3 regions of the Neopoerus faecalis genome follow, and region 1 is predicted to be linked to each of the others. Evidence: predicted binding sites of a transcription regulator. Region 1 holds the regulator's gene; each other region holds the start of a gene.
The links. Region 1 encodes Rex, which represses fermentation and respiration genes when NADH is low (regulators of the CRP and FNR family bind a similar motif). Its sites were predicted from a motif close to ATTGTTAANNNNTTAACAAT; they were not measured.

Region 1 (8,129 bases):
AAATAAAGAACCGCCCATGACCGGGATTTCCGGCCATGGACGGTTTTTTGTTTGAAAATCAGGATTTTTGCTCGACCAGCGGGCGGAAGTAATCGTCCAGCACAGCGAGGCAGTCCTCCCGCAGTACGCCGGAAGTGACTTTCGGCTGCCAGCCGGAGTGCTCAAATACAATGTGGGAGCAGTCGCAGCCCTCCTCATCGAAAATATGCTCCAAATCACGGTTGCTGGCGCCGTAGACCAGCCGCCCCAGCTTGACCCAGACCATGGCACCGCTGCACATAAAGCAAGGCTCACAGCTGGAATACAGCGTGTAGTCCCGCAGGTCCGTGATTCCAGTGGCGCCGCAGAATTCCCGGATAAGTCCGGCCTCGCCGTGGAAGGTGGGGTCATGCCGGGTGTGGACTTGATTTTCGTTGGTAAAAACAATTTCGCCATCCTTTACCAGTACGGCGCCGAAGGGCTCGTTGCCGTGCTCCGCGGCCGCCTTGGATAAGGCAATGGCCTTCCGCATAAAAAGCTCGTCATCCATTGTGTGTGCCTCCCTGAATGTATTGCCTCTATTGTAGCAAACCGTACAGAAGAAAGCAAGCGGCGGGGTGTGGGTTTATGCTTCTCTTGGGTATGCCCTGAGTGAAAAGGGGCTTTTCCTGTCGGAAAATATGTGGTACACTCAGCATAGAAGCCGCCATAAGGCGGAAAAGAACGGAGGAAAAGACTATGCGCTACGAGATCAAGGGCGGTGCGTTCCCGGTGGTGGTCTGCGAGCTGGCAGACGGTGAGCAGATGATCACGGAGAAGGGCTCCATGGTTTGGATGAGTCCCAATATGCAGATGGACACCCGCGGCGGCGGACTGGGGAAGATATTTTCCAAGGCGTTTTCCGGCGAGAGTATGTTCCAGAATATCTACACCGCCCGGGGCGCGGGCATGATCGCTTTCGGCTCCAGCTTTCCGGGGCAGATCAAGGCTGTGACCATCGCGCCGGGACAGGACATGATCTTGCAGAAGACTGCCTTCCTTGCGGCGGAGCCGGGGGTGGAGCTGTCCATCCATTTCAATAAGAAGCTGGGGACGGGGCTGTTCGGCGGCGAGGGCTTTATCATGCAGCGACTCAGCGGCAGCGGCGTGGCCTTTGCGGAGATCGACGGCGAGCTGGTGGAGTACGAGCTGCGGGAGGGCCAGCAGATCGTGGCGGATACCGGCAATGTAGCGGGCTTTACAGCTGGCGTGAAAATGGAAATTCAGCAGGTGCCGGGCATGAAGAATAAGCTGCTGGGCGGCGAGGGCCTATTCAATACGCTGCTTACCGGCCCAGGCAGGGTCTGGCTCCAGACCATGCCCATCTCCAGCGTGGCGGCGTCCATCCGGCCCTATATCCCTACCGGCAACGGCTGATGTACCCCTGAATGAAGCTGTAAGAAAATCCCACAGGCGTAAGCCTGCGGGATGCTTTTTTCAGATTGTCCAAAGGCAGCGGATTGCACTGAAAGATACTTGCGGCAAAAGTGCGTGGGACCGGAAGCTTCGACACGTCAGACCGGGAGGTTTGTGATGATGAGATGCTCTACGCGGCGCTCGTTCCGGCTTCTGACATTGTAGGTGTAGCGCTTGTCAAAGCTGAGGATATGGAAGTCCTTTTCATAAAGGCTGCGGATAAACTCCGTATTTTTGATGACAAGGATGAACCGGGCCGGTGTTTCCCGCAGCGCCGCAGCCAGCCGCTCCTGATCCTTTTTTGTAAAGGCGCGGCCCTCATAGTCGGAAAAATCCGTGTCATAGGGCGGATCAAGGAACATGAAATCCCGCTCCGTCAGATGGATATGCCGGAAAAAGTCCCCAAAATCCATGCAGCAAAGCTCCGTGTTGGCAAACAGCTCCCGCACCTCATCGCAGAAAATATGGTCGATTTTTGCGCGCATATTCTTCTTGTTGTAGGATTTTCCACCATAGGGGATGTTGAATTCCCCGTTGGCATTGTAGCGGAACATGGAGCCATAGCAATACTCACGGATGAAATAGAAGTTGGCGGCCCGGTAGGCGGGGGAGGGAGGCTTCTTACGATGGGCCTGCATAGCATTGTAAAGGTCCCGGAAGTACATATAGTAGCCGCAGGTAAAGCCGGTGATCAGATTTGCCTGTAGGTCCTCATCGGAAAAGGGCTTTTTTAGAGCATTGTTCCGGGTACGGCGCAGCTTGTCCAGCGCGTACCGGGTAAGGCTATTGGTAAAGGCTTCGATATCCGGCTGTAGCTTTTCGTAAAAATCCGGGGGAAGGGAGGCAACCAGCGAAGCGGACAGAGCGGCAAGGCGGCCCCTGAGTGCGTCGAGACTAAGATCCTCCCGGCAAAAGCTCTGATAAAGCTCTAAAAGCGTATCATAGCGCCGGTTACAAGCGCCAATCAGGCCGGAAAAGCTGTCACTATAGCACAGCAGCAGGTCGCGCAGCTGCTCGTCCTGCTGCTGAATCAGCGTGTAATACTCCATCAGGGAGCCGGAAATATCGTTGATGGCCGCAGCCCTCGGGCGGAGATGAAAGAACAGGGCGCCGCCGCCGAAGAACGGCTCAACATATCGGTCATATTCTGGAATATATTGCCGGATTTTTTGAATTTCCCCGGATTTTCCTCCGGGCCATTTGATAAGCGGATTCATGGAAGCTCCTATCCCTGCAAAATCGCGTGCCGCGGCCAGCGTCGGCGCGGCACACGGCTTACAGTGGCTTGGGCGGCATCAGAATAGAAAATATCTGAAAAAGCTGCCGAAGCTGAAGAGAATATTGAGAAGGATGATGGCGGCGATGATCTTGAAGATCACGCCTACCGGACTGCCGGAGGCATTTGTCTGCTTGGCAGGGCGGGAAACGGTGGGCCGGGTGGCCTCTGCGGAAAAACGCGGCTTGGCGGGAGCGGTACGCCGCGTACCCTTGGAAAGCCCCATGCGCCGGCGTTCCCGGTTTTCCTCGTGCAGCTCCTCGTGAACAAAGGAGCCGGCATGGTTTTTCTCGTTGATGCCATCCAGCCGAATCACGCTGCCATCGGCGTTGATAGCGGAGGCTTTGGGAGGCTGATTAAAGGCGCCGCACCGGGGACAGAAATCATCCACGTCAAAATTGTAAACCTTGCCGCATTCTTCGCACTTGACTCTCTGCATTCGCTTTTCCGCCTTTCCTGATAGACCGCGCCGGGGGAATAGAAATGTCCGCCAGCGCACACAACCACATTTTACTTTATTCTACCATACTGGCGCGGATTTGAGAAGAATATTTTTTATATTTCCCTACAATGGGATTTTGAGGCGAATCGAGACATCTGAACGCAGATTTTAGTTGCGGCGGCCTGTCCTTTATGGTAGAATCTGCATGAGGACGGCGGGAAGCCCGCCATAGACAGCTATGCGGAAGGGTGGTCATGATGAGCTTTTATACAGAAAGAGAAATTGCGCCTGTTGCGCTGGAAATCATTGGAAACCGGCCGGGAATCCATACCTCGGAGCTGATTGATGCAGTCCGCCAGCAGATGCGGCCTGATGGGGAGGACTGCGAAATTCTCAGCGACAGAAATGATGATAAGTTTTCGCAGAAGGTCCGTAACCTCAAAAGCCACGGCAGCATAGCGGAACTCGTGCGGACAACGGATGCGCGTGATTGTCGGTGGTATCTGCGCTGATGACCAGCGGCTGAACAGAGTGTAAAAGCAGTAGCCCCCCGCGCCAAAAGGCGCGGGGGTCGCTGCTATTTCAGAGAATCAGCAGCCGCAGCCGTTATTGCAGCCGTTGTTGCAGCCGCAGCCGCCCCAGCCACCGCCGCAGCAGCACCAGATGATAATCAGCAGAATGATGAGCCAGCAGCAGTTCCCGCCGCCACCACCGCAACCGTTATTACAGCACATATCGGAACCTCCTATGAGATTGAGATGTAGACCGTTGAGCCGGCCTCAATCCATAGTATGCGGTCCTGTGGAGATGGTGCGGCGGAATTTAAAGGCGCTCTGTGGAAACCAGTTCCCGGGCGCTGCGCCACTCGCTGCGGGTGAAAACGTCCAAGTCCATGAGTCGGTCCGCCAACGTTTCCTCGCCGCTGGGCAGCTCGGCCTCCAGCGCATAGTAGGAGATGTACACCAGCTCCGCCCGGAGGAAGGTATCCGCTTGGAGCTGTGCCGCCTCACCCATTGTCAGCACACCGGCGCTGACTGCCCGAATCAGCGTAGAGGCAAGGTCAGTATTGGAGGCGGAGCTGTAGCCCATGGCCCGGAGAACGAACTCCGTGTACTGATAGGCGTTGACCGCTCCGGCAGGCCGGAAGGAGGTGGCGGTGTAGCCGTTGGTGTAGCCCTTTTCATAGGCGTAGCCCACGTAGCGCTCCGCCTGAGAACCCTTTTCAATATCCCGGAAGGGCGTTGTGCCGGACCACGCAAGCGCTTGATCCTCCTCACCCAGAACACGGATGAACATGATAAGGGCCTGAAGCCGGGTGGGGGCCGCCTCCAAATCATAGCCCGATCCGCAGCCGGTAAAGGTGCCCTTGAAAAGATGCAGAGACTTCAGAGCAGCGGCCATGGCGTTGTAGTCCGGCCGGTCGGAATAGGTGAAGGCGGACTGCCCCTGATAGTCCAGCACGGCGGTCTTGGAGGTGACGGTAAAGGCGGCGGAGGTATCCTCGGCGACAAGATAGCGGTGTCCCACAGAAAGCGGCGCGCCGTCGGGAACAACGCTGCCGGTGGTGACATCCACCACAGCGCCGGAGGCATAGATGACCTGTGCACTGCCAGCCAGCAGAAGCGCTCCGGTTCCGGTAACGCCCTGAAGGGCGTCGCCCTCCTTCAGACGGACCTCCTGCCACAGCGCGGCGGAGCCGGCGGTCTCGCCATTTTCCGCCCGCTCACGCAGCAGGGCGTCGGAGGCGTCCAGCGCTGCGTCCACCCTTTTGTCTACAGCAACAGTAAAGGTGCCGTTGAGGTAGGAGAGGGAGGCCAGCGGGTCATCAACACCGCCGCCCGCGGCAGCGGCCCAAACGATAGCGGCCAGTCCGGCACCCAGACACAGCGGCAGAAAACGCTTTTTCATCTGCGGTTCTCCTCTCAGCGGTTGGCGATTCGGTAGCTCAGGGTCAGGAGACTGTCGGCAAAGTGGATGTTTTCAAATTTCACATCCGGCTCGCTGCTGGAAAGCTCCACATTGGTAAAGTTCCAAAAGCCCTTGATGCCAAGGCTGATGAGGCGGGCAGCCATATCCTGTGCCACGGACTGCGGCACGGTGAGCACCACAACATCAATGGTGTGGCGCTTGATGTACTGCTCCAGATCGTTGACGGAGTAAACGGGAACGCCGTTGATGGCAGTGTTGATAATGTCGGCATCAACATCAAAGGAGGCGTCCACCGTGAAGCCGCTGCTTTCAAAGGGGAAGTTATTCAGCAGTGCCCGGCCAAGATTGCCTACGCCGATCATGATGAGATGATGGTCATTGTCCACGCCTAAAATGTGGCCGATTTCGGCGCGAAGCTCCTCCACGTTGTAGCCGTAGCCCTGCTGGCCGAATTCGCCGAAGCAGCTAAAGTCCTGACGAATCTGAGAGGCTGTGATGTTCATTTCCTGTCCGAGAGAGTGGGAGGAGGTACGGATAATACCGCGGCTGCAAAGATCAGTCAACTGCCGGTAATACCGGGGCAGGCGGCGAATGACGGCATCCGAGATATTCTCTTTTTTCATGTTCTGATCACCTGTTCAAAAAAAGATAACCGCTTTTGCGGCAAGGGAGCGGCTATTATATAGGGGCTCTCAATATTTTATAGTCTTAGTTTAGAATAAAATGGCGGACTTGTCAATTTTTTTAACAATCATTTTTTGAAAAATCGTGACAGCAGTGGAAAAAGCGGAGGATGTCCGTTTTTGACCGGTTATTTCTGCTGCCGCTCATCCATGGCGGAGCTGGACGAAAAAAGCATCCCCCGGCGCATTCTGCGCCAGGGGATGAATAGGATTGGGGAATACGGCTGTACATTCAGGTATCGGACTGAATTTCCTCGCCGCCGGTGACCTTCTTTTCAAACTTGGACATGAAGATGGGGGAGAAGATGCCGATGATGCACAGGCAGATCAGCACCCAGCACACGGGAGAGGAGAACAGTACGGAGATATTGCCCTGAGAGCTGCGGGGTGCGTTCCGGAGGCCCTTTTCACCGATGGGCCCCAAAATCAGGGCCAGCACCACGGCGGCGGTGTTCAGGTCAAACTTCCGCATGAGATAGCCGATCACACCGAAAATCAGCATGACCACCATATTCTTGAAGTTCTTGTTGATGGCGTAGGAGCCGACGAAGCACAGCACCGCGACGCAGGGAATGAGGATAGCATCGGACAGGCGGGGAATCTGGGCGAAAGCCCGGCAGCCCATGGTACCGATGGACAGCATGAAGAACTGCACCAGCACGAAGCCGGCGAAGAAGGTGTAAGTCATGTCGGCATACTTGGTGGACAGCTCGGGACCGGGCTGAAGGCCCTGAATGATAAGGCCGCTCATCAGCACTGCGGTCACGGACTCGCCGGGGATACCCAGCGTCAGGGTAGGAATGAGGGAGCCGCCGGTAACGGCGTTGTTGGCGGCCTCGGAGCCGCACACGCCCCCAATGCTGCCGTGGCCGAATTCCTCCTTGTGTTTGGAGAACTGCTTGGCGTTGTTATAGCCCATGAAGCAGGCGATGGAGGCACCGGCACCGGGGAGGATGCCGATGATGTTGCCGATGAGCCAACTGTGGATGACCATGGGGGCCAGCCGTTTCTTCTCCTCCCGGGTCAGGCAAATTTTGTCGGAGAACTTCGTGACCTTGGCCCGCTCCTTGATCTTGGCCTCCATGAGAATGAAGACCTGAGACATGGAGAACAGGCCGATAAGGGCGCAGGTGGTGTTGATGCCTTCGGCAAGGAAAGACTGGCCGAACATGAAGCGCTTGGTACCGAGAATGGGGTCAAGACTGATGGTGGACAGCAGCAGGCCCAGTGCACCGGACATGAGGCCCTTGACCATGGACTTGCTGGAAACGCCCGCGATGATAGTCAGGCCGAACAGGCTCAGCCAGAAGTATTCGGCGGACATGAACTTCAGCGCCAACTGGGCCAGCATGGGGGCAAAGAAGTACAGGGAAATGCAGCTGAGAAGACCGCCCCAGAACGAGCTCCAGCAGGTGGTCAGGCTCAGAGCCAGAGTCAGCGCAAGAAGGGTAGCAAAAATTCTTTTCATACTAAATCTCCCTTACATTTTTTGGGGACTGCAAAAAGCAGACCTCTACTACGTAACCTACGTATTCTACGAAGAGAGAGGTGTCAAGAAAAAACTTCACAGAAATTTTACGAATATAATGTCAATATTCACAGCTCAACCATTTTTAACTGCTAAAAACAGAGCGAAAAACAGCAATATGCACAAGAATGCGGTACGGCGCTCTATAGTATGACCCATGAATTTAACGGGAACTTAACGAACACGGACGCACTGTATAGAAAAGGGTGGAAGCCCCGTGAAAAATGTGCTATCATAAATTAATTCTATGGGAAGAAACCAGCGCTTGCCGGAGAGACAGTATTCAATGGCTGAAGTGCAGTAGGGGCAAAGGTCCGTGGGTGACGTGGGGTTGTGAAAGCAGGACCGGAGCAGCACGGGTACGGTAAGCGGGGCGGACGGAGCAGAAGTTCGTGAAATGAGAAGACTGGCTGTTTTTTGCGGCGGCTTTGCCGCCGGAATATTTGCCGCGCAATATCTGTTGGCAGTGGACTGGCTGCTGCCGGTGGGGCTTGCGTGTATCGGCGCAGGCGTACTTACGCTGCTTTTGCCCGCGCCGCAGCGGAAGCGTGCGGTACTCTGCCTTGTGGGCGCGGCATTGGCGCTGGGGTGGGACTGGCTGTATATCCGGCAGGTCAGCGCGCCGATGGAGGCGCTGGCGGCCACCCGGCAAACACTGACCATGACGCTGACGGACTATCCCACGGAGACCCGTTTCGGCGCCAAGGTGACGGTGCGGGCAGAGGGGCTGCCGGGAAAGCTCGTCTATTACGGCGATTCGCCGCTTTTGCAGCTTTGTCCCGGGCAGCGGATGACGGAGGACGTCTATCTGCAAAGTGCCTCCCGGATTCGGGACGA
Region 2 (8,129 bases), on a different contig from region 1:
CGTGGTCATGGATGGCCGGGATATCGGAACCGTGGTGCTCCCGGACGCAACGGTGAAAATTTTCCTCACAGCATCACTGGAGGAGCGGGCCCGTCGGCGCTGCCGTGAGCTGGAGGAGAGAGGAACGCCTCAGTCCTTTGAAACGGTGCTGGAGGAAATGCGTCAGCGGGATTATAACGATTCTCACCGGGCTGCCGCACCGCTGCGGAAGGCGGAGGACGCAGTTTTACTGGATACAACGGAGCTGGATTTCGGGCAGAGCCGTGAGGCACTGCTCAAAATCATCCGGGAGAGGACCGCGGGATGAAGAATGCCAAGGTGATTGAGCCCTTCGGGCTGTTCTTCAATCTGATTTTTACAGTGGCCCTGCTGATCTCACGCTTGCTGCACCCTGTATCCGTGCAGGGATTGGAGTATCTTCCGCGTCACGGTGCATTGTTGGTGGCGAACCATTCCAGTAATTGGGACCCAATTTTGCTGGCAACAGCGCTGCCAAGGGACTACCGGCTCCGGGTTATGGGGAAGGAGGAGTTGTTCCGAAATCCTGTTTTAAACTGGGCCATTCGTGTTGGCGGTGCCTTTCCCGTGAAACGGGGCGGCGCGGATATTCAGGCGGTGAAAACCGCCATTCAATCCATTCGTGACGGGCAAAATCTCCTGATTTTTCCGGAGGGAACGGTCATTCGCGACGGCATCGGCAAGGCAGACGGGCTTCCGGCCCATGCACACAGCGGTGCGGCGGTGATCGGCGTGCGTACCGGGGCTGTGTTTGTGCCAGTGTTTATGGACGGAGAAAAAAAGCTGTTCCACCGGACGCGTATTATCATTGGGGAGCCTTATACGCCCAGTGTTACCGGCCGCCACGGTACGGCGGAGGAAATGCAGGCGATCGCGGATGAACTGTTGCGCCGGGCCTATGCGCTGGGCGGTCAGCAGGTGGGAGGCAAGCCGTTATGCAGGTGATTTTAGCGGAAAGCGCCGGTTTTTGCTATGGCGTGAAGCGCGCTGTGGAGTTGGCGCAGCGGACCGCGGCGGAGACGGGCGGCTGCTGGATGCTGGGAGACCTGATTCACAACGCCCATGTGGTGCGTGACCTTGCGGACCGGGGCATCAAAAAGACCACGGAGCGGGAGACGCTGGGAGTCGGAGATACGGTGGTGATTCGCTCCCACGGAGAATTAAAGAGCGTATTGGACGCATTGGAGCGGCAGGGCGTCCACTGTGTAAACGCCACCTGCCCCAACGTGATTCGGATACAGGAACTGGTATCCAAGGCCGAGCAGGAGGGGCGTCAGGTCATTATTATTGGTGAGCCCCATCACCCGGAGGTGGTGGGAGAGGCAAGCTGGTGCGCCCATCCGCTGATCTTTCAGGGGCCGGAGGAGCTGACGCAATGGCTCAAGGGCGCTGATTTTGATGTGTCCGTACCCGTGACGGTGGTGGCGCAGACAACCTGTATTCGTGAACTTTTTGAAACTTCCTGCAAAATCCTAAAAAAACAGTGTACAAATGTGAAAATATTTGATACAATATGTTATGCTACGCGTAAGCGTCAGACCGAGGCGGCGGATATTGCCGCAAAGGTGGATGTGATGGTAGTGGTTGGCGACCGTAAAAGTGCAAATACACAGCATTTGGCAGAGATATGCCGGCAGAATTGTTCACGCGTTCTTCAAATTGAGGGGGCGGACGAGCTGTCTGCGGCAGATTTTGCGGGCTGTGCACTTGCGGGACTTACGGCCGGCGCATCCACACCGGCGGGCATCATTAAGGAGGTAAAAACAACGATGAGCGAAGAAATCAAGGCCACGGAAGGCATGGAAGAGTCCTTTGAGGAATTACTGAATCAGTCTTTCAAAACTTTAAATACAGGAGAGAAGGTAACCGGCATTGTAACGGGCATTACTCCCACTGAGGTTCAGGTGGATGTTGGTGCCAAGCAGTATGCGTACATCAAGCTCAGTGAGCTGAGCGACGATCCCAATGTCAAGCCCGAGGACGTTTTGAAGGTGGGCGACGAGGTCGAGACCTATGTTGTCCGCGTCAATGATGTGGAGGGCTATGCAGAGCTGTCCAAGAAGCGTCTGGACGCCCAGAAGATCTGGGAGAATATCGAGACCGCTGTTGAGGAGAAGACCGTGCTGGAGGGCACTGTTACGGAGGAGAACAAGGGCGGCATCGTGGTGTCTGTCAAGGGCATCCGGGTGTTTGTTCCCGCTTCTCAGAGCGGCCAGCCCCGCGGCGCCGACCTCTCTGCCATGAAGGGCCAGAAGGTTCAGCTTCGCATTACGGAGGTCAACCGTGCCCGCCGCCGCGTGGTCGGTTCTATCCGCAGCGTCACCGATGAGGCCCGCAAGGCGGCTCAGGAGGCCATCTGGAGCAGCATCGAGGTCGGTAAGCACTATACCGGCACCGTGAAGTCCATGACCAGCTACGGTGTGTTTGTGGATATCGGCGGCGTGGACGGTATGGTTCACATCTCCGAGCTGTCTTGGAGCCGTATCAAGAACCCCGCCGAGATCTGCAAGGTTGGCGACACCATGGATGTGTATGTCATCTCCTTTGATCCCGAGAAGCACAAGATTTCTCTGGGCGCGAAGGATCACAGCGTCGATCCCTGGCAGGTGTTCATGAATAAGTACGGCGTCGGCGATGTGGCCGAGGTCCGTGTTGTCAAGCTGATGCCCTTCGGTGCCTTTGCCGAGGTGGTTCCCGGCGTTGACGGCCTGATTCACATTTCCCAGATTGCCGATCACCGTATCGAGAAGCCCGAGGATGTACTCTCTGAGGGCCAGATCGTTGAGGCAAAGATCACGGCCATTGATGAGGAGAAGAAGAAAATCTCCCTGTCCATCCGTGCTCTGCTGACTCCCGCCGCCGATGATGAGGCTGTTGAGGAGTAATCCGATTTAAGAAAAGCGGCTTTCCCATATAGGGAAAGCCGCCTTTTTATGTTTGCCCAATATATACAAAAAACGCAGTATTGATATGGGCAGAGAGCACTCGTGAAATATTGTTATTTTTTTCACGTTTTGCTTGCAATATGTTTGATGATATGATAAGATTTTAACGATGAAGTATCTTGCGAATCTATGCAGAAGAATATGGAGGTTATGACAATGACTGTACAGGAAATGTATCAGCAAAAGCTGACAACTGCCGATGAGGCGGTGAAGGTTGTCAAATCCGGTGACTGGGTGGATTATGGCTGGTGCTGTAATCAGCCGGTGGCGCTGGATAAGGCGCTGGCTGCCCGTAAGGACGAGCTGTTTGACGTAAAGATTCACGGCGGCGTGACCATGTGGATGCCCGAGGTATGCAAGGCGGATGACGCCGGTGACCACTTTACTTGGAACTCCTGGCATTGCAGCGGCATTGACCGGAAGATCATCACGAAGGGGATGGGCTTCTTTGGCCCCATGCGTTATTCCGAACTGCCCCGCTTCTATCGTGACGGAAACGCCAAGACGGACGTTGCGATGATTCAGGTCACGCCGATGGATGCTCACGGCAACTTCAGCTTTGCCGTATCCGCTTCCCATCTGGGCGATATGCTGGAGCACGCAAAGACCATCATTGTGGAAGTAAATAAGAATATGCCTTGGGTCTATGGCCTGACCGGCACGGAGATCAACATTCGTGACGTGGATATGGTTGTGGAGGGCGATGATCCCGCCGTGGCCTGCATGGGTGCCTCCGGTGCTCCCACCGATGTGGATCGGAAGGTCGCCGAGATGATCGTCAACGAGATTCCCAACGGTGCCTGCCTGCAGTTGGGTATCGGCGGTATGCCGAATACGGTGGGCTCCCTCATTGCGGAATCCGATCTGAAGGATCTCGGCGTGCATACGGAGATGTATGTGGACGCATTTGTGGATATTGCGAAGGCGGGCAAGATCACCGGCCTCAACAAGCGGCTGGACCGCGGCCGTCAGGTGTATGCCTTTGCAGCCGGTACGCAGAAGCTCTATGACTACATCAAGGAGAATCCTGATGTCATGGCCGCGCCTGTGGATTACACCAATGACGTTCAGGTCATTGCGCAGCTGGATAACTTTATTTCCATCAACAACGCGGTGGATATGGACCTCTTTGGTCAGGTAAACGCCGAGTCTGCCGGCCTCAAGCATATTTCCGGCACCGGCGGCCAGCTGGACTTCGTGATGGGCGCTTATCTCTCCAAGGGCGGTAAGAGCTTCATTTGCATGTCCTCTACAGTGACCGGTAAGGACGGTACTGTCAAGAGCCGTATCGTTCCCACACTTACTAACGGCTCCATTGTGACGGACCCCCGTTCCAGCATCCATTATATCGTTACGGAGTACGGTATGGTGAACCTGAAGGGCCTGAGCACTTGGGAGCGCGCAGAAGCCCTGATCGGCATTGCACATCCCGACTTCAGAGAGGAACTGGTGCAGTCCGCGCAGCAGATGCACATTTGGAGACAGTCCAATAAGCGCTGAGTTTATAAACAAGCCCCGCCGTTCGAAAGAAGCGGCGGGGCTGTTTGTTATTTGTCGAAGCTGGGATTGAGATAGTAGACATTCTTTTGATCCAAGCGGTCCTTCGCTAACTGCAGTGCTTCGCCGAAACGCTGGAAGTGCACGATCTCACGGGCACGCAGGAACTTGATGACGTCATTGACATCCGGGTCATCGGAAAGACGGAGAATGTTGTCATACGTTACGCGGGCCTTCTGTTCTGCTGCAAGGTCCTCAGTCAAATCGGCGATGGTATCGCCGGTGACCTGCATTGTTGCGGCGGACCAGGGGTAGCCGGAGGCAAACTGCGGGAATACACCGGTGGTGTGGTCCACGAAGTACGTGTCAAACCCGGCGGTTCGGATTTGCTCCTCGGTCAGATTTCGGGTCAACTGATGGACCAATGCACCTACTATTTCCAAATGTCCCAGCTCCTCTGTGCCGATATCGGTCAGCAGACCCTTGAGCTCGGGATAGGGCATGGAGTAGCGCTGGGAAAGATAGCGCAGGGAAGCGCCCAGCTCGCCATCTGGGCCACCATACTGCGAAATGATCACAGCGGCGAGCTTGGGATTCGGTGTTGCAACCTTTACCGGGTATTGCAGCTTTTTTTCATAAACAAACATCAGTCATTCCCTCCTAACTCCCAAGGCCACGGATCATTGAGCCAAGTGTAGCCTTCGGACAGAACCAGATTTTCACTGGTCAGCGGGCCATATTGGCTGATATATTTTTCGTGTCCCTCTTGGGCAAGCTTGATATAGGAGGCGTAGAGGCTCAGAGCCTCCTGATCCTGCGGATGTGTATCGAGATAGAGGTTCAGTTCTTTTACGGCAAAGTCCAGCGCCATCAGCTCGACCAGAGCCGTGTTCGGAAGCTGCGTTCTTGCTTGAATCGCCGCCTTGAAAGGCAGGTCGAGGCCGGGGAATAGTGTTCCGGTTTTCAGAGCCTCTGTTCGATTGAAGCGTGTGGGGTTATTTCCCTGCATGGGAATATATGGGAAAGCCAGCGGCGCACAGGCGGGCAAGGCACCCTGACCCGCTTCGCAGGCGGCAGGCTTCATATCGGGTTTCTCCATAATGGGATGACTCCCTTCTTGAATAGGATAGTGCGCGGGATGCGCGTGTTCCATCCTATGCGGCGGTGTTTGGAAGTGCGCTTGCTTTCCTGACGAAAAAACGTTATAATCAACATAATGGATAAGCACCCGCACATAGCCTTGTACGAGGTGATGAGGTGTGTTTGTGCTGCTTCGGAAACGGAGACTGATTCCCGCCGCTTTTTTCTGCGGCTTTTTGCTGCTTCCACTGCTGCTGTGGGCCGGACTTTCCATATATCCCGTGCAGACGTTTGGCGTAGAGAACGGGGAGGCACGGGTGGTCATTATTGACCCGGGCCATGGCGGGGAGGATGGCGGTGCCGTTGCGGATGACGGTACGGAGGAAAGTGGGATCAATCTGGCGGTGTCTTTGCGCTTGGAGGGAATTTTCCGATTTTTAGGTGTTCCGACAGAAATGACCCGGCGTGAGGATGTGATGGTCTGTGATTCCGGCCTTGCAACGCTCCGTCAGCGTAAGGTGTCTGATATTCATAACCGGGCGGCGCTGGTGAACCAGACGCCCGGTGCGGTACTGCTCAGCATTCATCAGAACAGCCTGCCCTCATCACCGGTAACACATGGGGCGCAGGTGTTCTGGAACCGGCAGGAGGGGGCAGAGGCCCTTGCGGGACAGATGCAGGAGCTGCTGAACGAGAAAATCAATACGCATCGCCCAAAGGAAGCGAAGCGGATTTCCGATGGAATTTATCTGATGAATCATGTAAACGTGCCTGCCGTGCTGGTGGAGTGCGGTTTCCTTTCCAATGGGGAGGAGGCCGTCAACCTGCTGCGGGAGGACTACCAGACGATGTTGGCGGCGTTGATCGCCGCAGGATATATGCGTTGGGACGGCTGAAAGGGATGGCAATGAAGTCAAGAACATTGTTTTATTGTACGGAATGCGGCAATGAGACCGCAAAGTGGGCCGGAAAATGTCCGGCCTGTGGAGCATGGAACACCATTGTGGAGCAGCCGGAGCTGCCAAAGGGTGTTGGTAAGGGTGGCTCTGCCCGGGTGGGGCTGACACGGAGGCGCGCCTGCCCGGTGACGGAGCTGACAACAGACGAGGAAATTCGGTTCCCCACCGGTATGGGAGAGTTGGACCGCGTTCTGGGCGGCGGTGCGGTCAAGGGCTCACTGGTGCTGGTAGGCGGTGCGCCGGGAATCGGAAAATCAACGCTGATGCTGCAAATTTGCAGTAAGCTGTGTGAGTTTTCAAGGGTGCTGTACATCTCCGGCGAGGAGTCGGAGCATCAGCTCAAGCTCCGCGCAAAGCGGCTGCGGGTGGAAAGTGACCAGCTGCTGGTGCTCTCTGAAACGAATTTGGGCGATGTGCTGGAGTCCGTCAACACGGAGCAGCCGGATATCCTGATCGTGGACTCCATCCAGACGCTATATAACGATGCGCTGGACGCCGCAGCAGGCAGTGTCAGCCAAGTAAAGGATTGTACTTTGTCACTGATGCAGGTGGCAAAGGGACAGGGAATCACGGTATTTGTCATTGGTCATGTCAATAAGGAGGGCTCTATCGCCGGCCCGAAGGTTTTAGAGCACATGGTGGACTGTGTGCTGTACTTTGAGGGAGATCAGCACACCAGCTATCGAATCCTGCGGGCGGCAAAGAACCGCTTTGGCGCCACTAATGAAATCGGCGTATTTGAAATGCGGGATAGTGGACTGACCGAGGTGGAAAACCCGTCGGAAATGCTGCTCTCCGGCAGGCCGGAGGATGCGCCCGGCACCTGTGTCACCTGCGTGATGGAGGGGGCAAGGCCGGTGCTGGCAGAACTGCAGGCCCTTGTGGTCACCTCCGCCGGGAGCAATCCCCGGCGCACCAGCAACGGCTTTGACTACAACCGTGCGGCCATGCTGCTGGCAGTGCTGGAAAAGCGGGGCGGGCTGAAGATATCCGCCTGTGACGCCTATCTGAACATTGTGGGCGGCCTATATCTGGACGAGCCTGCCGCGGACCTTGCGGCGGTCATTGCGCTGGCCTCCAGCTATTTGGACCGGCCGGTGCCAAGTGACTTAGTGGCCATCGGCGAGGTGGGCCTTACCGGGGAGCTGCGGAGCGTCAATCAGCTCAGTCAGAGGGTTTCTGAAATTCAGCGCTTGGGATTCCGGAAGTGCGTGGTGCCGGCTCATCGGGCAAATACCATAAAGGTTCAGAGCGGCTTGACGGTGATCCCGGCCCGGAATATCGGTGAGGCGATCCGAGCGGCTCTCCGCCCTGCGGAATGAAGTGAATGCACGCACCGCCAAGTGCCGGCATTCCGGCGGCAGCAGCGCTGTCCAGCGTACAGACACCATCGCTTTGATAGATGCAATGACTGGTGCAGGGAATCATACCATCAACTCGCTTCCGTTGAAATTTGAGGATAGTATGACTCGATTTGCGCGGTTTTATAGATGATGAGTTTACAGGGAAAGAGAGAAGCAATATGACGAAAAAGAAAATAAGCGGACCGCATAAAACCTTAAAAACTGCGGTCTATACGGCGCTTGCCGGACTGGGATTGATGGTGCTGTCCCTTGTGGTGGGAGCGGCG
Region 3 (8,129 bases), on a different contig from region 1:
TCCACTTTGATCAACGGTTTATCAAAAAATTGAAAATCCGCAGCAAAAAACAGGACAGGCACAGAGATTTTTGTGCCTGTCCTGTTTTTCATGAAAAAAGAAAAAACAACCGCTGCCTGATTTTTCATGGTTTCTCTGCATTTGACAACAGTAATTTTCCCGCGCAGGCATAAACTATGTCTGAATACGGGAAGAAAGAGCGATAGGAATGCAAAAACTGCTGTCAATTTTTATTTATCTGCTGATGCTGATTTTCATAGAGTCTGCCGCCGAGGTGACGGGTGTTCCGGCCTCAGCACCGGCCGAAATTTCGGCAGAGCCGAAGTACGTGGCGCTGACCTTTGATGACGGACCTCGGCGGGATACAACGGCCCGCCTGCTGGATGGCCTGCGGCAGCGGGGGGCCAGCGCGACATTTTTTCTGGTGGGGGAGCGGCTGGCGGGTAATGAGGACCTTGTTCTACGGATGCAGAGAGAGGGGCACCAAATCGGAAATCATACCTACAGCCATATCCGGCTGGATGGCAGCGACGCGGCCGGGCAGCTGGCCGACATCGAGGAGGCTCAGCGGGCCATCTGCGGCATTTTAGGCACGGAAAGCTGCTGGCTGCGCCCACCATATGGCCTTGTGGCGCCGACGGTACAGGCCGGAATCACGGTGCCTATGGTGCACTGGTCCGTAGACCCACGGGACTGGGAAAGCCGCAATACGGACAAGGTGGTACGGGCCGTGCTGGAGGCGGTGCAGCCTGGAGATATCATTCTGCTGCACGATATTTACTCCACCTCTGTAGACGCGGCGCTTCAGATCGTGGACACGCTGGAGGAGCAGGGGTATTGGCTTGTTACGGTGGAGGAGCTGCTGATCCTTGGCGGAATTCAACCGCAGGAAGGAGTGCTGTACCGCTCCGCCGGAAAATGACTCAATACTGCCGCACCACGGCCACAACCTTGCCGAGAATCTGAGCGTAGGTACCGTCAATCGGGGAGTAGGCGTCATTTTCCGGCAGCAGCCAGACATGGCCGCCCTTGCGGGAAAAGCGCTTGACTGTGGCCTCATCGTCGATCATGGCCACCACGATCTCGCCTTGGTTACAGGTCTGCTGCTGGCGCACTACCACCAGATCGCCGGGCAGAATTCCGGCGTTCAGCATGGATTCTCCCCGGACCCGCAGCGCAAAGTGTGTGTCGCCGAGGCGACCGGTATCAAAGGTCAGGTAATCCTCAATACATTCCTGCGCCAGAATGGGGCTGCCGGCAGCCACATTTCCCACAATGGGGACCTTTCCGGCAGGCGTTTCGTCTATCTCCGGCGCGGCAGGGGCGGGATGCGTCAGGCTGATGGCACGGCCCTTGCCCGCGCCAATCTCAATGACGCCGAGATCCGCCAGCTTTTTCAGATGGAAGTGGACGGTAGACGGGGACTTCAGCCCTACGGCCTCGCCAATCTCCCGGACAGAGGGGGGATAGCCCTGTTCATGGATGCAGGCGGCGATGTAATCGTAAATTTTCTGCTGCATATTGGAGAGCATGAATGTACCTCCTGACCGGCGCTGCCTGACAGGCCGGGAATTTTCTGGCATCAGTATAGCATAATAGAACCGAAAATGCAAACATTTGTTCTATACACTGGCAAAATTTTTGCCAAGAGAAAAGAGTGCGGACATTTTGAAATTTGTACTTGAAATGGTACACGGATTGTGGTATGATTTCATTCTGTAAAATGATTTCCTGTGCCTGTACGCACGAATGAATGTTGGAGGTTTTCCATTATGAAACTTGCTGTTACGATTTTACAGTTGCTTTGCGGTCTGGCGATCATTCTGATCGTGCTGTTCCAGTCCGGCAAGAGCGAGGGCCTGTCCGGCGCCATCGGCGGCGTGGCTGATTCCTTCCTTGCCAAGAACAAGGCTCGGACCATTGATGCTAAGCTGGCCCGCGCGACCAAGTGGTTCGGCGCGGTGTTTCTGGTGCTCACTATGGCGCTGCTGATCATGAACTGATTTTTACTTAAAAAAGAGCGTGCGTAGATTTTCTACGCACGCTCTTTTTTCCATGTAAAACGGTACATAATGTGGCAGCAAAATCAGCGCCGGGATACGGAAATTTCACGGTTTTACATAAGCGACAGTTTTTTCAAAAAAATTTGTCGCTTTTAACGAGAGGCTTTTCCTTGCCTTTCTTTCAAGGCTGCGTTATAATTTTCACATAGTATCAGTGATAAAAGGCTCCGAGAGCGCAACAGGGGAGGTCTCCCGCTGTTGCATTTCTTTGAGTGCTGTTGTTAAAAGTCTGACAATGGTGTTTCACGGGTACGTTCATTCGTATTGCTTACTTCGGGTCAGGGAACCCTTTGGCACCCTCCCGGGGGACTGTAATAACCGAACAAGAAATTGTAGGAGGATCGAATCATGGATTTTCATCTGACAAACGAGCAGCAGATGCTCCGCAAGATGTACCGGGAATTCGCCGAGAACGAGGTCAAGCCTCTGGCTGAGGAGATCGATGAGGAAGAGCGCTTCCCCATGGAGACCGTCGAGAAAATGGCGAAGCTGGGCATGATGGGCATCTACTTCCCCAAGGAGTACGGCGGCGCCGGCGGCGATGTTCTGTCCTATGCCATGTGCGTGGAGGAGCTGGCCAAGGTCTGCGGTACAACTGCTGTTATCGTTTCTGCACACACCTCTTTGTGCTGCGCTCCCATTTTTGAGAACGGCACCGAGGAGCAGAAGAAGAAGTATCTGCCCGACCTGCTGAGCGGCCGCAAGATCGGCGCCTTCGGCCTGACTGAGCCCAACGCCGGTACCGACGCTTCCGGCCAGCAGACCACCGCTGTCAAGAACGAGAATGGTGACTATGTCCTCAACGGCAGCAAGTGCTTCATCACCAACGGCAACGTGGCCGATACCTTCGTGGTGTTCGCCATGACCGATAAGACCAAGGGCAACCACGGCATTTCCGCCTTCATCGTGGAAAAGAGCTTCCCCGGCTTCTCTACCGGCAAGCACGAGAAGAAGATGGGCATTCGCGGCTCCTCCACCTGCGATCTGATCTTTGAGGACTGCGTAGTTCCCAAGGAGAATCTGCTGGGTAAGGAAGGCAAGGGCTTCAAGATCGCCATGCAGACGCTGGATGGCGGTCGTATCGGCATCGCCTCTCAGGCTCTGGGTCTGGGCGAGGGCGCTGTCAACGAGGCCATTAAGTATACGCAGGAGCGTGTTCAGTTCGGCCGCCGCCTGAGCCAGTTCCAGAACACCCAGTTCCAGCTGGCCGATATGCACACCCGTATGCAGGCCGCGCAGTATCTGGTGTATGCCGCTGCTATGAAGAAGCAGAACCATGAGGATTACTCCATGGACGCTTCCATGGCCAAGCTGTTTGCCGCTGAGGCCGCTTCCGATGTGACCCGCCGCGCCGTGCAGCTGTTCGGCGGCTACGGCTACACCCGTGAGTATCCCGTGGAGCGCATGATGCGCGACGCCAAGATCACCGAGATCTATGAGGGTACTTCTGAGGTCCAGCGCATGGTTATTTCCAGCCGCTTGGGCGTGAAATAATTTAAGGAGGTAAAGGTTAAAATGAAAATTATTGTTTCTATTAAGCAGGTTCCCGATACCTCCGGCAAGGTCGCTGTCAACCCCGATGGTACGCTGAACCGTGCTTCCATGCAGACCATCACCAACCCCGATGACATGAATGCTCTGGAGGCCGCCCTGAAGATCAAGGACGCCACCGGCTGCCCGGTCACCGTTGTCACCATGGGCCCCCCTCCCGCCGCCGGTATGCTGCGTGAGGCGCTGGCTATGGGCGCTGACGAGGCCTATCTGGTTTCCGCCCGCGAGTTCGGCGGTTCCGATACTTACGCTACCTCTCAGATTCTGGCTGCCGCCATCAACAAGATTGGCGTGGAGAAGGACGATGTTGTGCTGTGCGGCCGTCAGGCTATCGACGGTGATACCGCGCAGGTCGGTCCCCAGATCGCCGAGAAGCTGCATCTGCCCCAGGTTACCTACGCCGCCGACATCCAGAAAGATGGCGATACCATTACCGTCAAGCGTATGCTGGAGGACGGTTACATGACCATCAAGGTCCACACCCCCTGCCTGCTGACCTGCATCAAGGAGCTCAACGAGCCCCGTTACATGAGCGTCGGCGGCGTGTTTGAGGCTTATTCCAAGCCCTTGACCACGCTGGGCTATGAGGACCTGAAGGACGATCCCCTGATCGATGCTACCACCATCGGCCTGAAGGGCTCTCCCACCAACATCTTCAAGAGCTTCACGCCTCCCCAGAAGGGTGCCGGCATGATGCTGGAGGGTGCTGACAAGGCCACCTGCGAAAAGCTGGCCGGCATTCTGGCCGCCAAGCACATCATCTGAGAAAGGGGATAGAAGAATTATGTCTAACTTCAACAGTGCTGATATCGCTGCTTTCAAGGATGTATGGGTGTTCTGCGAGCAGCGTGAGGGCAAGCTGATGCCCACCGATTTCGAGCTGATCTCCAAGGGCCGCGACCTTGCCGACGAGCTGGGCGTGAACCTGTGCGGTCTGCTGCTGGGCGGCGAGGGCATTGAGTCCGCCGCTAAGGAGCTGGGCGGCTACGGCGCCGACAAGGTCATTGTCTGCGAGAGCCCCCTGCTGGCTACCTACACCACCGACGCCTACGCCAAGGTCATCTGCGACGTGATCGAGGACCTGAAGCCCGAGGCTTTCCTGATCGGCGCCACCAACATCGGCCGTGATCTGGGCCCCCGCTGCGCGGCCCGTCTGCACACCGGCCTGTGCGCTGACTGCACCCACCTGGACGTGGATGTTCCCAACTACATCCAGTTCCTGCGTGAGAGCTCCACGCTGGACGTGGACTCCATGAAGTGGGATATGGAGGACCGTAACCTGAAGATGACCCGTCCTGCTTTCGGCGGTCACCTGATGGCTACCATCATCTGCCCCCGCTTCCGTCCCTGCATGGCTACTGTCCGTCCCGGCGTTATGAAGAAGAACGCCTTTGACGAGGCCAAGGCCAACGCTGTGGAGATCGTGAAGCCCAACTTCACTCTGACTGCTGAGGACATCCACACCGACGTTACCGAGGTGGTGAAGGCCGCCAAGAAGCTGGTGGACCTCATCGGCGCCGATTACATCGTGTCCGTTGGCCGCGGCATTTCCAAGGACGTTGAGGGCGGCATCAAGCTGGCTGAGGAGCTGGCTGAGGTTCTCGGCGGTGTTGTGGGCGGCTCCCGTGCCACCATCGACTCCGGCTGGCTGTCTGCCGACCATCAGGTGGGTCAGACCGGCAAGACCGTCCATCCCAAGGTGTACGTTGCTCTGGGTATCTCCGGCGCCATCCAGCACAAGGCTGGTATGCAGGATTCCGAGTGCATCATCGCCGTCAACAAGAACGACACCGCTCCCATCTTTGAGATCGCTGACTACGGCATCTGCGGCGACCTGTTCAAGGTCACTCCCATGCTGATCGAGGCCATCAAGGCTGCCAAGGCCGCGAAGTAAGCTGAAATCTAATTAAAAGAGCGCCATCCTTTCGGATGGCGCTCCTTTTTTATTTTTAAAACGGGGAAATCGGCTTTACTTCCGGCTGATTGCCTTTTTGACCGCGGCCACGATATTAACGGATCGGAGCCCGTACTCATCCATCAAAAAGTCCTGCGGGCCGACCTGACCGAACCGGTCCTGCACACCGACAAATTCCTGAATGGTCGGCGCATTTTTCGCAAGGCAGTTAGCAACCACACTGCCAAGACCGCAGGTGACATTGTGATTTTCGGCGGTGACGATGGCGCCGGTCTCCCGGGCGGCCTTGATGACCAACTCCTCATCCAGCGGCTTCCATGTAAACAGGTCGATGACCCGAACGGAGATTCCCTCTGCCTGAAGCGCCTCATAGGCTTTCAGAGCCTCGTCCACCATAATGCCGGAGGTGAGGATGGCGGCAGCATCGTGGTCGCTCTCGTGGAGGACAACGCCCTTGCCGATGGGGAACTCGGAACCGTCCTCATAGACCTTGATGATGCCCTTACGCACAAAGCGGGTGTAGGTCACGCCCTTGGTGATGCCGGGAAGCTGGCGGGTAATACTTGCAAGCTGGGCGTAGTCAGCGGGGTCCAGCACGGTGGTCTCCGGGATGCTGAGGTACATGGCGGCGTCCTCCAGCGGCATATGGGTGCCGCCGTTGAAGGCGGCGCAGACGCCGGCATCGGAGCCCAGAACGTGTACCGTCAGTCCGGAATAGGCAGCGGACATATAAATCTGGTCATAACAGCGGCGGGAGGAAAAGGATCCGAAGGAATGGAAGAATACCTTTTTTCCGGTGGCGGCCAGACCGGCGGCAACACCGGCGGCATTACCCTCGGCAATACCGGCCTCAAGGGCGCGGTCGGGATAGTTTTTGAGAAGCTGCTTCGTATTGATGCAGCCGGTCAGGTCACAGTCCACATAGCAAATGGACTTGTCCTCGGCCATCATTTCGTTCAGGGGCAGGGCCAGCGCGTCGCGGCAGGCGCGGGAGTCCTTTTCATGCTTTCCAATCAGTTTTACGCTCATCTCTCGCACCCTCCTCAAGCGTTTTCAATGGCCTTCAAAGCCTTTTCGGAAGCGGCAATGGCCTCAGCCCACTGCTCCTCGCTGGGCTGGGAGGAGTGGTCATGCTTCGGTTCGGCAAAGGTCGCGCCCTTGCCCTTGCAGGTGTCCAGCACGATACAGCTGGGAACACCCTTTTTCGCGTAGGCATTCTGAATGGCGTCATAGATGGCCTGCAGGTCATGTCCGTTGATCTCCTGCGTGTAGAGGCCAAAGGACGCGGCCTTTTTGGCGAGGTCGCCGTGGGCCAGAATGTCATCTGTGGGACCGTCCAACTGATAGCCGTTTTTGTCAATAAAATAGATGAGGTTGTCCAGCTTGTGAGCATAGGCAAAGTGGAAAGCCTCCCAGACCTCGCCCTCATCGGCCTCGCCATCGCCTACAACGCAGAAAACATGATTGGTACGGCCATCAATTTTGTTGCCGAGGGCGGCGCCGGCGGCAGAGGAGGCACCCTGTCCTAAGGAGCCGGTGGTCAGATCCACGCCGGGCGTCAGCTTCCGGTCCGTGTGGCTGGGAAATTTGGTGTGGGGCTGGTTCAGGGTGTAGGCCTCCTCCATGGGGTAAAAGCCCACAAGACCGAAGGTGGCGTAGGCCACGGGGCCGGCGTGGCCCTTACTGAGCACCAGCCAGTCGCGGTCCTCCCAGCGGGGGTTCTTGGGATCATAGCGCATGACCTCGCCATACAGCACGGCCATCAGGTCTGCCAGATCCATAGAGCCGCCCACATGGCCGAAGCCCCGGGAGTGGATGACCTTCAGGGTCTCCAGCCGGATTTTGGCCGCCAAGATACTGCACTTCTTTACATCCATGTAATATACGCATCCTTTCTGATAGATGAATGAGCTGCTTAAAGAGATTTGCGGGGCGTGAACAGGCGCGTAAGCATACCGCGATATACCGTAAGATGTGTGCCTCGGCAATAAACGGGTACAGTATGCGGAAAAATGCCTGTGTTTACATCTATTTTAAACCATAAATGCGCGAAACGTCAACAGATGTTCCGCTTTTGCCGTCTGAAATGCAAACAAAATAAAATGAAATCCAGACTGATTTTTATAAAGAACAGAGAAAAAAGAACATTCCGGCCGAAAACGGCCGGAATGTTCGTAAAATGTGCTGTTGTCAAAGCGTTAAAAGTGCCAGAGATTGCGCTGAATCACAGGGTCCATGGCCCGCTCCACCTGGCCGTCCAGCACCCGGACGATCAACTCGCCGGTGACGCGAATCACGGCGCGTGTCAGGTGTCCGCCCACGGGGCGGTCATCCTGTTCGGCGGCATTGAGATGAAGATGGCAATAGAATTGCCCGTCCATGGTATCAATGGTTCCCAGCAGGGAGGTGATCTCATAGCAGCCCTCATAGTGGTGGGCCTTTAAATCAAAGGCGCTGAGGGCACCAATGCCCTGTACGGAAGCAAGCGAAATCTGTTCTGCCTCTGCAAAGCGGCGGAGCGACTCCATGACCTCCTCGCCCTGATCCAGACGGAGCACATAGGTATCGCCGAATTTCCTGTATTCCATGAAACGCACCTC

Region 2: a site for Rex is predicted at 3,013-3,032, ahead of PY311_RS10785 (butyryl-CoA:acetate CoA-transferase). Genes of this name have one in related genera too.
Region 3: a site for Rex is predicted at 2,281-2,300, ahead of PY311_RS08705 (acyl-CoA dehydrogenase). Genes of this name have one in related genera too.

What each region holds. Positions count from the first base shown of each region.
Region 1 covers NZ_JARFXX010000004.1:257,100-265,228, forward strand. Annotated here, with positions in the region: gene PY311_RS07080 (MarR family winged helix-turn-helix transcriptional regulator) at 1-6, shown strand, start outside; gene PY311_RS07085 (nucleoside deaminase) at 59-529, opposite strand; gene PY311_RS07090 (TIGR00266 family protein) at 718-1,395, shown strand; gene PY311_RS07095 (DNA adenine methylase) at 1,533-2,651, opposite strand; gene PY311_RS07100 (hypothetical protein) at 2,730-3,149, opposite strand; gene PY311_RS07105 (hypothetical protein) at 3,407-3,664, shown strand; gene PY311_RS07110 (hypothetical protein) at 3,743-3,886, opposite strand; gene PY311_RS07115 (S-layer homology domain-containing protein) at 3,975-5,060, opposite strand; gene PY311_RS07120 (redox-sensing transcriptional repressor Rex) at 5,075-5,704, opposite strand; gene PY311_RS07125 (tripartite tricarboxylate transporter permease) at 5,997-7,232, opposite strand; gene PY311_RS07130 (DNA internalization-related competence protein ComEC/Rec2) at 7,690-8,129, shown strand, end outside.
Region 2 covers NZ_JARFXX010000010.1:34,359-42,487, reverse strand. Annotated here, with positions in the region: gene cmk ((d)CMP kinase) at 1-307, shown strand, start outside; gene PY311_RS10795 (lysophospholipid acyltransferase family protein) at 304-963, shown strand; gene PY311_RS10790 (bifunctional 4-hydroxy-3-methylbut-2-enyl diphosphate reductase/30S ribosomal protein S1) at 954-2,903, shown strand; gene PY311_RS10785 (butyryl-CoA:acetate CoA-transferase) at 3,120-4,463, shown strand; gene PY311_RS10780 (manganese catalase family protein) at 4,511-5,107, opposite strand; gene PY311_RS10775 (spore coat protein CotJB) at 5,107-5,559, opposite strand; gene PY311_RS10770 (N-acetylmuramoyl-L-alanine amidase) at 5,726-6,436, shown strand; gene radA (DNA repair protein RadA) at 6,448-7,821, shown strand; gene PY311_RS10760 (hypothetical protein) at 8,022-8,129, shown strand, end outside.
Region 3 covers NZ_JARFXX010000006.1:119,109-127,237, forward strand. Annotated here, with positions in the region: gene PY311_RS08685 (hypothetical protein) at 1-10, shown strand, start outside; gene PY311_RS08690 (polysaccharide deacetylase family protein) at 209-922, shown strand; gene lexA (transcriptional repressor LexA) at 924-1,532, opposite strand; gene secG (preprotein translocase subunit SecG) at 1,773-2,003, shown strand; gene PY311_RS08705 (acyl-CoA dehydrogenase) at 2,412-3,557, shown strand; gene acrB (acryloyl-CoA reductase electron transfer subunit gamma) at 3,579-4,379, shown strand; gene acrA (acryloyl-CoA reductase electron transfer subunit beta) at 4,399-5,508, shown strand; gene PY311_RS08720 (transketolase family protein) at 5,584-6,558, opposite strand; gene PY311_RS08725 (transketolase) at 6,573-7,406, opposite strand; gene PY311_RS08730 (PPC domain-containing DNA-binding protein) at 7,728-8,117, opposite strand.